2 regions of the Pseudarthrobacter sp. 10T415 genome follow, and region 2 is predicted to be linked to the other one. Evidence: riboswitches for the same ligand, from Rfam matches in the RefSeq annotation. Region 2 holds a riboswitch; the other holds the start of a gene.
The links. Region 2 has a riboswitch for S-adenosylmethionine ahead of AC1DBN_RS13725 (LLM class flavin-dependent oxidoreductase). Riboswitches for the same ligand answer to the same signal wherever they lie in the genome.

Region 1 (4,173 bases), on a different contig from region 2:
GATCGTCGACCAGCAGCTCGCTCCGGCACTGGAGCTCAAGCCCGACCTGGTGACGCTCTCCGCAGGCGGCAACGACCTGATCCGCCCCGGCGGAGACCCCGACGCCCTGGCCGAAAAGCTGGATTCCGTGGTGCAGATCCTGTCCATGGGCGGCGCCACCGTGGTGCTGTTCAACGGTCCCGATACCGGCTCGTCGGTGCTGGGAAGGATCCGCAGCAAGGTTGCCATCTATAACGAGAACCTGCGGACCGTGGCAGCGCGGCACGACGCCGTGATTGCAGACATGTGGTCCCTGCGGCAGCTCAGCGACCCCCGGATGTGGGACCAGGACCGCCTGCACTTTTCTCCGCTGGGGCACCACACCATCGCAGCCATGGTGCTCGAGTCCCTGAACGTGAAGCACACGCTCGAACCCCGCCACCCCAAGCCGCTGCCGCCGAGCACCTGGCGGGAGGCCCGCACGGGCGACCTCGTCTGGGCCCGCGAATACTTTGTGCCGTGGGTGCTGCGGCGCCTGCGCCACCAGTCCTCGGGCGACGGCATCACAGCCAAGCGTCCGACGCCGGGTCCCGCCTTTGGACCGGGCGTTCCCCTGGGTTCGGGGGAAGGTCCGCTGGGGACGGCCGACGCAGTGCGGCGCTGAGCTGGTCTGGTCTGGTCTGGTCTGGTCTGGTCTGGTCTGGGGCAGCTTGCCGGTGACCGCCGGAACGGCATGCGGTCCGTGACCGTTAAGCTGGAAAGACCCACTCGAGAGGCGCAGCACCGTGAGTAACCTGTTTTTCTGGATCATCATCCTGTCGTTCGTGATCCCGATGGCCATGCGCATGTACCGGAAATCGGTGGCCAAGCGGAACCACGACCAGAGCTTTCCCGGCCGGTACCCCGAGCAGTTCCCCGGTGCCGGCCAATATCCCGGCAGCCAGAACCCGGGCGGCCAGTTCCCCGGTTCCGCCGGGCCGCAGAGCAGGCAGCCGCGCGATGGCTACACCCAGCAGGACTACTACTCGGGCGGGTTCCGGCAGATCGGCCAGCAGGCACCGAACGTCCCCCAGCCCGGGCCCTACCAGTACGGCCAGCCGCCGGTCCCCGGCCAGGGCGGGCAGCCCTTCGGTCAGCCGCCGTACGGGGAGCAGCAGTTCAACCAGCCTCCCTACAACCAGCCCCAGCCCGGCCAGCAGCAGCCCGGCCAGCAGCAGCCCGGCCAGCAGCAGCCCGGGTACCCCGCGCCGGAACAGCGGGCAGCACCCGCCAGTCCCCCGCCGCCGTCGGCCCCGCAGGGATTCCGGGCCCGGAAACTCGCGGAACTGGACCAGAAGTACAGCAACGGCGAAATGTCCATGGAGGACTACATGGCCCGCCGCAGCGAAATCATGAACGGCTAGCCTGCGCCGCAGAAAGCCTCTAAGGGCCTCCGGGCGCCATCACGTCCCCGGGATCATCAATCAGAGGCTTGTTCGCGCCACCTGCCCGTGAGGGTTCGGATCCGCGGACAAGCCTCTGTTTTATGTGCGGGCCGCGCTGCTAGGCCAGGAACTCCGCCCGGAGCTGGGCGCCCAGCTGGCCGATTTCGGTAAGGAAGCCATCGTGGCCGATGGGCGCCTGGATGAGGTGGACCTCGACGTCGCCAGGCAGGGCCCGGGCCAGCTCGTGTGACTGGGACGGGAAGTAGAGCCGGTCCGATTCCACGGCCGCCACGAAGAACCGGGCGGTGGTCCGGGCGAGGGTATCGGCCAGGCTTCCCCGGCCGCGGCAAACGTCGTGGCTCATGAGCGCCTCGGTGAGGGCGATGTAGCTGTTCGCGTCGAAGCGCCGGACGAGCTTGCTGCCCTGGTGGTCCAGATAGCTCTCCACCTGGTACCGGCCCCTGCCGGCAAGGACCCCGCCCTGCAGCGGCGACTCCGAAGCCTGGGCTTCACGGCCGAAGCGGTACTCCAGCTCGGCGGCCGACCGGTAGGTGATGTGGGCAATGCGGCGGGCGAGCGCCAGGCCGTCCTCGGGGCAGGGACCGTCGTAGTAGTCGCCGTGGTTGAAGTTCGGGTCCTGGCGGATGGCCAGGGTCTGCGCCTGGGCGAACGCTATCTGTTCGGCCGTGCTGGCGGCTCCCACCGAGATGACGGCACAGCGCTGCACCCGTTCGGGGAACGTGACGGCCCATTCCAGGGCCCGGGCGCCGCCCATGGAGCCGCCCAGCACCGCGTACCAGCTCCTGATGCCCAGCTGGTCCGCCAGGCGGGCTTCAGCTTCCGTGCTGTCCCGGAGCGTCACCAGGGGGAACCTGGAACCCCAGGGCTTGCCGTCGGGGCCGGGCGAGGACGGCCCGGTGGAGCCGTAGCAGCCGCCCACAATGTTGATGGAGACCACGAAGAAGCGGTCAGTGTCCACGGGGGCGCCGGGCCCGGCCAGGTGTTCCCACCAGCCTTCCTCGTCGGTGTCCCCGCGGGTCACATGCGTGCTGCCGGTCAGGGCGTGCTCCACCAGGATGGCGTTGCTGCCATCGGCGTTCAGGGTCCCCCACGTTTCGTACGCCAGGGTGACGTCCGGCAGGAATCCACCGCCCTCGAGCTGCAGGCCACCGATGGAGGCATAGCGGACAATTCCGTGTTCGGGTGCGGTTGTACGGGCGACGGTAACCGTCATGGCAAGACCTCTTCTACGCGCTTGCCCGCCGTCGTTTACCGGCAGGCCAGGTCTTCACCCGGGGCACCCCGCCGCGGAAGGAGGGTTGCCGGCCAGCAAGCCGGGGCTGTCACTGGCACTCATGACCTGGTTCGAGTGTACGAAACACCCCCCGCTGATGGCCAAGCATGTGACTGGTTGTGACTTGGCGGTCCGCGCTGCCTTTCCCGGACGGCTGACCGGCGGAAAGGGAGGCCGGCCGCCTGGCCGGCCTCCCGCCGTCGTACGTCTTTGGCTTAGCCGGCCGCGCCCTTGGCGGCCCGGAAGCCCGCCTCAAGGTCTGCCAGGATGTCATCGATGTGCTCGATGCCCACCGACAGCCGCACCAGGCCGGGGGTCACGCCCGCTACCGCCTGCTGTTCCGGCGTCAGCTGGCTGTGGGTGGTGGAGGCAGGGTGGATCACCAGGGACCGGACGTCGCCGATGTTGGCGACGTGCGAGTGCAGTTCCAGGGCGTCGACGAACCGCTGCCCCGCTTCGGCTCCCCCGGCAAGGTTGAAGGCGACGACGGCGCCCGTCCCCTTGGGCCCGTACTTGCGGCCGCGCTCGTACCAGGGGCTGGACGGCAGGCCTGCGTAGGCGACGGATTCGACGTCGTCCCGGCGTTCCAGCCAGCGGGCCACCTCGGTGGCGTTGGCCACGTGGCGTTCCACGCGCAGGCTCAGCGTCTCCAGGCCCTGGGCGATCAGGAAGGCGTTGAACGGCGAGACGGCCGAGCCGAGGTCCCGCAGGAGCTGGACGCGCGCCTTGAGGATGTAGGACAGGTTTGCGCCGAGGAGGCCGTTTTCCCCGAGGTCCCTGCCGTAGACCAGGCCGTTGTAGGTGGGGTCCGGGGTGTTGAAGCCCGGGAACCGTTCCGGGTCCTTGCTGAAATCGAACTTGCCTGAGTCGACGATGACGCCGGCGATCGCCGCTCCGTGCCCGCCGAGGTACTTGGTGGCCGAGTGGACCACGATGTCGGCGCCCCATTCCAGGGGACGGATCAGGTACGGCGTGGAGAGGGTGTTGTCCACGATGAGGGGCACGCCGGCCTGGTGCGCCACCCCGGAGATGCCTTCGATGTCCAGGACGTCCTGGCGCGGGTTGGAGACCACCTCGCCGAAGAACAGCTTGGTGTTGGGCTGCACGGCGTCCCGCCACTGGTCCAGGTTGTCCGGGTCAGCCACGAACGTCACGGTGATGCCGAACTTCTTCAGCGTGTGGGCGAACAGGTTGTAGGTTCCGCCGTACAGGCTGGGGCTGGCCACGATGTGGTCGCCCGCCTCTGCGATGTTCAGGATGGCGAAGGTCTCCGCGGCCTGGCCGGAGCTGAGCAGCAGGGCGCCGAGTCCCCCTTCGAGGCTGGCGATGCGCTGCTCCACGGCCTCCTGGGTGGGGTTGCCGATGCGGGTGTAGATGGGGGCCAGTTCCGCCAGGGCGAACCGGTTGGCCGCGCTTTCGGCGCTGGGGAACACAAACGAGGTGGTCTGGTAGATGGGCAGGGCCCGGGCGCCGGTG
Region 2 (4,173 bases):
AACCCACCAGGCCGCGGCCGTTGAGCCGGGAGCGTGCGGCGACGAACTGGCGGATGGACTGGCCCTTGTCCTTGGCCTCCGCGCGCCACTGGGCCGCGAGTTCCTTGGCGCTTGCGCCGTGGAAGGCGTTGCCGCGGGTGGGGTTGGTGACGTCCACGACGGGGTCCGTTTCGGGAAGCGGACCGTCGGGGTCGTAATCGGTGAGGGTCCGGCCCCAGAACTGTTCCAGATACGCGATGGACGTCTCGGGGCCCACCTGCTGTTCGCGGACCCATTGGTGCTTCTCCTCCGCCTCGGCCTCGGTGGCGCCAAGGATGAACTCCTGGCCGGGGAAGATCTTCACGTCGTCGGCGGGTCGGCCAGCCTTGAGGGTGCGCGCCACGATGTCCTCGCGGAACCTTTTGGCGTCCTCGAGCTCGGCGTGCCGGGAGAAGATCACGTCGGCGTTCCGGACGGCGAAGTCCCGCCCGTCCGCCGAGTCGCCGGCCTGGAAGAGCACCGGATGGTGCTGTGAGGAGCGCGGCAGGCGGCCGGTGATGTCGACGTCGAAACTTGCGTCCGTGCGCCGGACGGGTGTGATGCTGCCTTCTTCTAGCCAGCGCCCGGCATCCCGGGACCCGGCGATTGCGCCGTCGGCCCAGGAATCCCAGATCGCTTTGGCTGTCTGGACGAAGGCCTCGGCCCGGATGTAGCGGTCCTCGTGCTTGAGGAACCCGCCGCGCCGGAAGTTGGCACCGGTCCAGGCGTTGTCCGTGGTGACGATGTTCCAGGCCGCCCGCCCGCCGGAGAGCAGGTCCAGGCTGGCCAGGCGGTGCGCCAGGTCTGCGGGATCGTTGTAGGTGGTGTTCTGGGTGGCCACCAGGCCGATGTTGGTGGTGACGGCGGCCAGGGCCGCGAGGGCTGTCTGGGCATCGGGGCGGCCGGCGACGTCGAGGTCGTGGATGCGGCCCAGGTGCTCGCGCAGGCGCAGTCCCTCGCCGAGGAAGAACGCGGAGAAGAGGCCGCGCTCCGCCGTCTGGGCCACCCGGCGGAAGGATTCGAAGTCCGTTTGGGACCCGCTCTCCGGAGTCTTCCAGACGGTGGTGTGGTTGACGCCCTGGAAGAAGACGCCGAACTGGATCTGGCCGTTGCCGGCGGGGCGGTGGTGGGTGCTCATGATGCTCTCTTTCAGGCCGCGGCGTAGCGGTTGGCGGGGCGGGGAAGGCCGAAGGTTTCGCGGAGGGTGGTTCCGGTGCGCGGTGCGGCCACACCGGCACGGCGCAGTTCCGGCAGCACCTGGGCGGCCAGTTCGGGCAGGTCAACGTCCAGGACGGCGGGGTGGAGCCGGACGCCGTCGGCTGCCCGGAACAGCTCGACCAGCAGCTCGACGAGCCCTGCCGCACTGCCGACGTACCTGGCGCCGCCCTGCCAGGGTTCGTACGCATCAAGCTCCGCGAGGCGCTCCGCCGCGGCCTGGCCACGGGAGTCGAGGACGACGTCGAGCTCCACCAGGGTGCGCGGGGTTCCGGCCGCTGCTGCCGCAGTCGCCGCGGCCGCCAGTCCGTCAACGGAACCGGCGGCGGCGAGCGCCACATCCGCTTCGACGGCGGGGATCAGGTCCGCCGGTGCGAAGACCACCAGCTGGCCCTGCAGCGGGCGGGGAATGATGGACGGGCCCTTCACGGAGAATCTGTCACCGTCAAAGTCGGCGTAGTGGAGCTTATCCCGGTCCAGGTAACGGCCGGTGGCTGCGTCCCGGATGACAGCGCCGTCCTCCCAGGAATCCCAGAGCCGGCGGCCGGCCTCCACCACGTCCGCTGCCTCGGCCAGGACATCGGCTTCGGCGAGTGCCTCGCGGCCCACGGACTGTGCCTCGGCGGGTTCGTTGGCGGCGCTGACCAGCCAGCCGGCCCGGCCGTGGGAGGAGTAGTCCAGGCTGGCCAACTGCGTGGCCACATGGAACGGCTCGGTAAACAGCGTTCCCGCTTCGGGAACCAGGCCGAGGGAGCGGGTCAGCGGAGCCGCGAAGGCCGCGCGCTGCACGGCGTCGATCCGGCCCGCGATGCCGGTGCTGCCGGCATCCAGTACGCGGGAATCGCGGAAGGTGGCCAGGTGGAAGCCTGCGATGTCCGCGGCCTGCACGGTTTCCCGTATCCGGCCGCCGCCCAGCAGGGCGCCGGGAAGGTGGGCGGCGCGGCGCCACGCAGCCGGGTGGGCGCCGTCGCCATCGAGCTCGAGCGCCACTATTTTGGAGCGCAGTTCAGGTACAGGTGTTGAAGCCATGGTTTCCTTCTTCAGGGCCGCAGGGCGGCCGGGACGACATTCACTTGCCGCGGGGCGGCCAGGTCTGTTTCCGGAGCACCCCGCCACAAAATGCCTGAGGGTTGCCGCAGCACCAGCCGGTCCTTGGCGTGCTGACTCTTGACCTATGGCTTGAATGTAGGAGCCGGTCCAATGCGTTGACAAACGCGGTTGTCGCGCGGCGTCAACGCAGGAAATCCCGCGTCAAACAGCGGTTTTTGGCGTCATCTGGGCTCTTCGGCCCACACCCGGAAGCGGGCTCCGTGACGGCCTGTTTCCCCGGGTTTAGCCCGGTGACAGGGCCGCTTGGGACCGGGTGGGCAGGCTCGTAGGGTCATGCCATGCCTACCGCTTCCGCTGTCCCCCTGTCAGTACTCGATCTCAGTCCAGTCCCTGCCGGGCAGTCGGCCGGTAACGCGCTGCGCAACAGCATTGACCTTGCTGTAGCGGCCGAGGGCCTTGGCTACCACCGCTTCTGGCTGGCCGAGCACCACCTGAACCCCGGCGTCGCCGGTTCCGCCCCGCACGTGCTCTCCGCCCTGGTTGCCGCGGCTACCCGGACCATCCGCGTGGGCACGGCCGCCACCATCCTGGGTAACTACCGGCCGCTGCAGGTGGCGGAGAACATCGGCACGCTCGCGGCCGTGTACCCGGAACGGTTGGATTTGGGGTTCGGACGGTCAGGGCAGCCCAGCATGCCGGCCGCGGATTCGACGGGTGCAGGACGGACGACGGCGGAGCCCGCCTCCGCCGTTTACGGCTCCGGCGCGGGTGCGGGCGGTGCTGGTGCTGGTGCGGACGGCACCGCGCTTCATGCGGGCTCAGCCGGCGCGGGCGCTCCGGCGCAACCGGACGAGGGAGCCCGGGTGGTGGACGGGCTCCTGGTCCCGGCGGCCCGGCGGCTCTTCAATTCCGTCCTCCCGCGGAAGTTCCGCCTCCAGGCCGAACTCCTGGGCCGCGAACCCGGCGACGCGGACAACTTCGAAAGCGACGTCCAGGACGTGATCGGGTTCTTCACCGGCGGCTTCCGGACCCGGCACGGCGAGGAAATCACTGTCACTCCGGCGCGGGGCACCACGCCCCAGTTCTGGATCCATGGTTCAACGGCCGGTCCCAGCGCCCGCCTGGCCGGGAAGCTCGGCCTGCCGTTCGGGGCGAACTACCACGTCTCCCCCGCCACCGTGCTGGATTCGGTGGCCGAGTACCGGGCCCATTTCAAGCCGTCGGCCGCGCTGGCGGAGCCATACGTCACCGTCTCCGCGGACGTCCTGGTGGCCGATGACGGGCAGACCGCCCGCACCCTTGGTGCCGGTTATGCCGCCTGGGTGCACAGCATCCGCACCGGCCACGGCGCCATCCCCTACCCCGCACCCAGTGACGGCGGCCGCCTGGATGCGCAGGCAGCCGCACCCGAAACCGGGGCTCCGGACCTCATCCGGGACCGGGTGGAAACGCGGTTCGTGGGCGGCGCGGCGCAGGTGGCGGACCAATTACGCGACCTGCAGCACGCCACGGGCGCCCAGGAACTGTTGATCACCACCATCGCCCACAACCACCGGCACCGCGTGCGCTCCTACGAACTGCTGGCTGCCGAGTGGGGCCTGGCCTGAAGTTTGTCCCATCACCATCCACACACGAGAAGGAAAAGTCATGACCACTGAAACCGAAACAGACACGCAGCTCGTCACGGCCGCAGAAGCCGCCCAACTGATTGCCGGCGGTGCATTGCTGGTTGACGTCCGCAGCGACGCCGGACGCAACAGCACCGGGGCAGTCCCGGGAGCACTGGTGGTGGACCGCGGGCGCGTGGAGGAGGATTTCGGCCCCGGTTCGGACAAACGCCTGGCGCAGGTTGAGGGCACGGACCAGAAGATCGTGGTGTTCTGCGGCTCC

Region 1: another riboswitch for S-adenosylmethionine. It lies ahead of metX (homoserine O-acetyltransferase MetX); the one in region 2 lies ahead of AC1DBN_RS13725 (LLM class flavin-dependent oxidoreductase).

Annotation. Positions count from the first base shown of each region.
Region 1 covers NZ_JBFTHJ010000011.1:87,901-92,073, forward strand. Annotated here, with positions in the region: gene AC1DBN_RS14750 (SGNH/GDSL hydrolase family protein) at 1-643, shown strand, start outside; gene AC1DBN_RS14755 (hypothetical protein) at 765-1,382, shown strand; gene metX (homoserine O-acetyltransferase MetX) at 1,522-2,637, opposite strand; SAM riboswitch class IV at 2,650-2,764, opposite strand; gene AC1DBN_RS14765 (bifunctional o-acetylhomoserine/o-acetylserine sulfhydrylase) at 2,913-4,173, opposite strand, start outside.
Region 2 covers NZ_JBFTHJ010000010.1:31,350-35,522, forward strand. Annotated here, with positions in the region: gene AC1DBN_RS13720 (NtaA/DmoA family FMN-dependent monooxygenase) at 1-1,156, opposite strand, end outside; gene AC1DBN_RS13725 (LLM class flavin-dependent oxidoreductase) at 1,168-2,262, opposite strand; SAM riboswitch class IV at 2,298-2,406, opposite strand; gene AC1DBN_RS13730 (LLM class flavin-dependent oxidoreductase) at 2,622-3,890, shown strand; gene AC1DBN_RS13735 (rhodanese-like domain-containing protein) at 3,931-4,173, shown strand, end outside.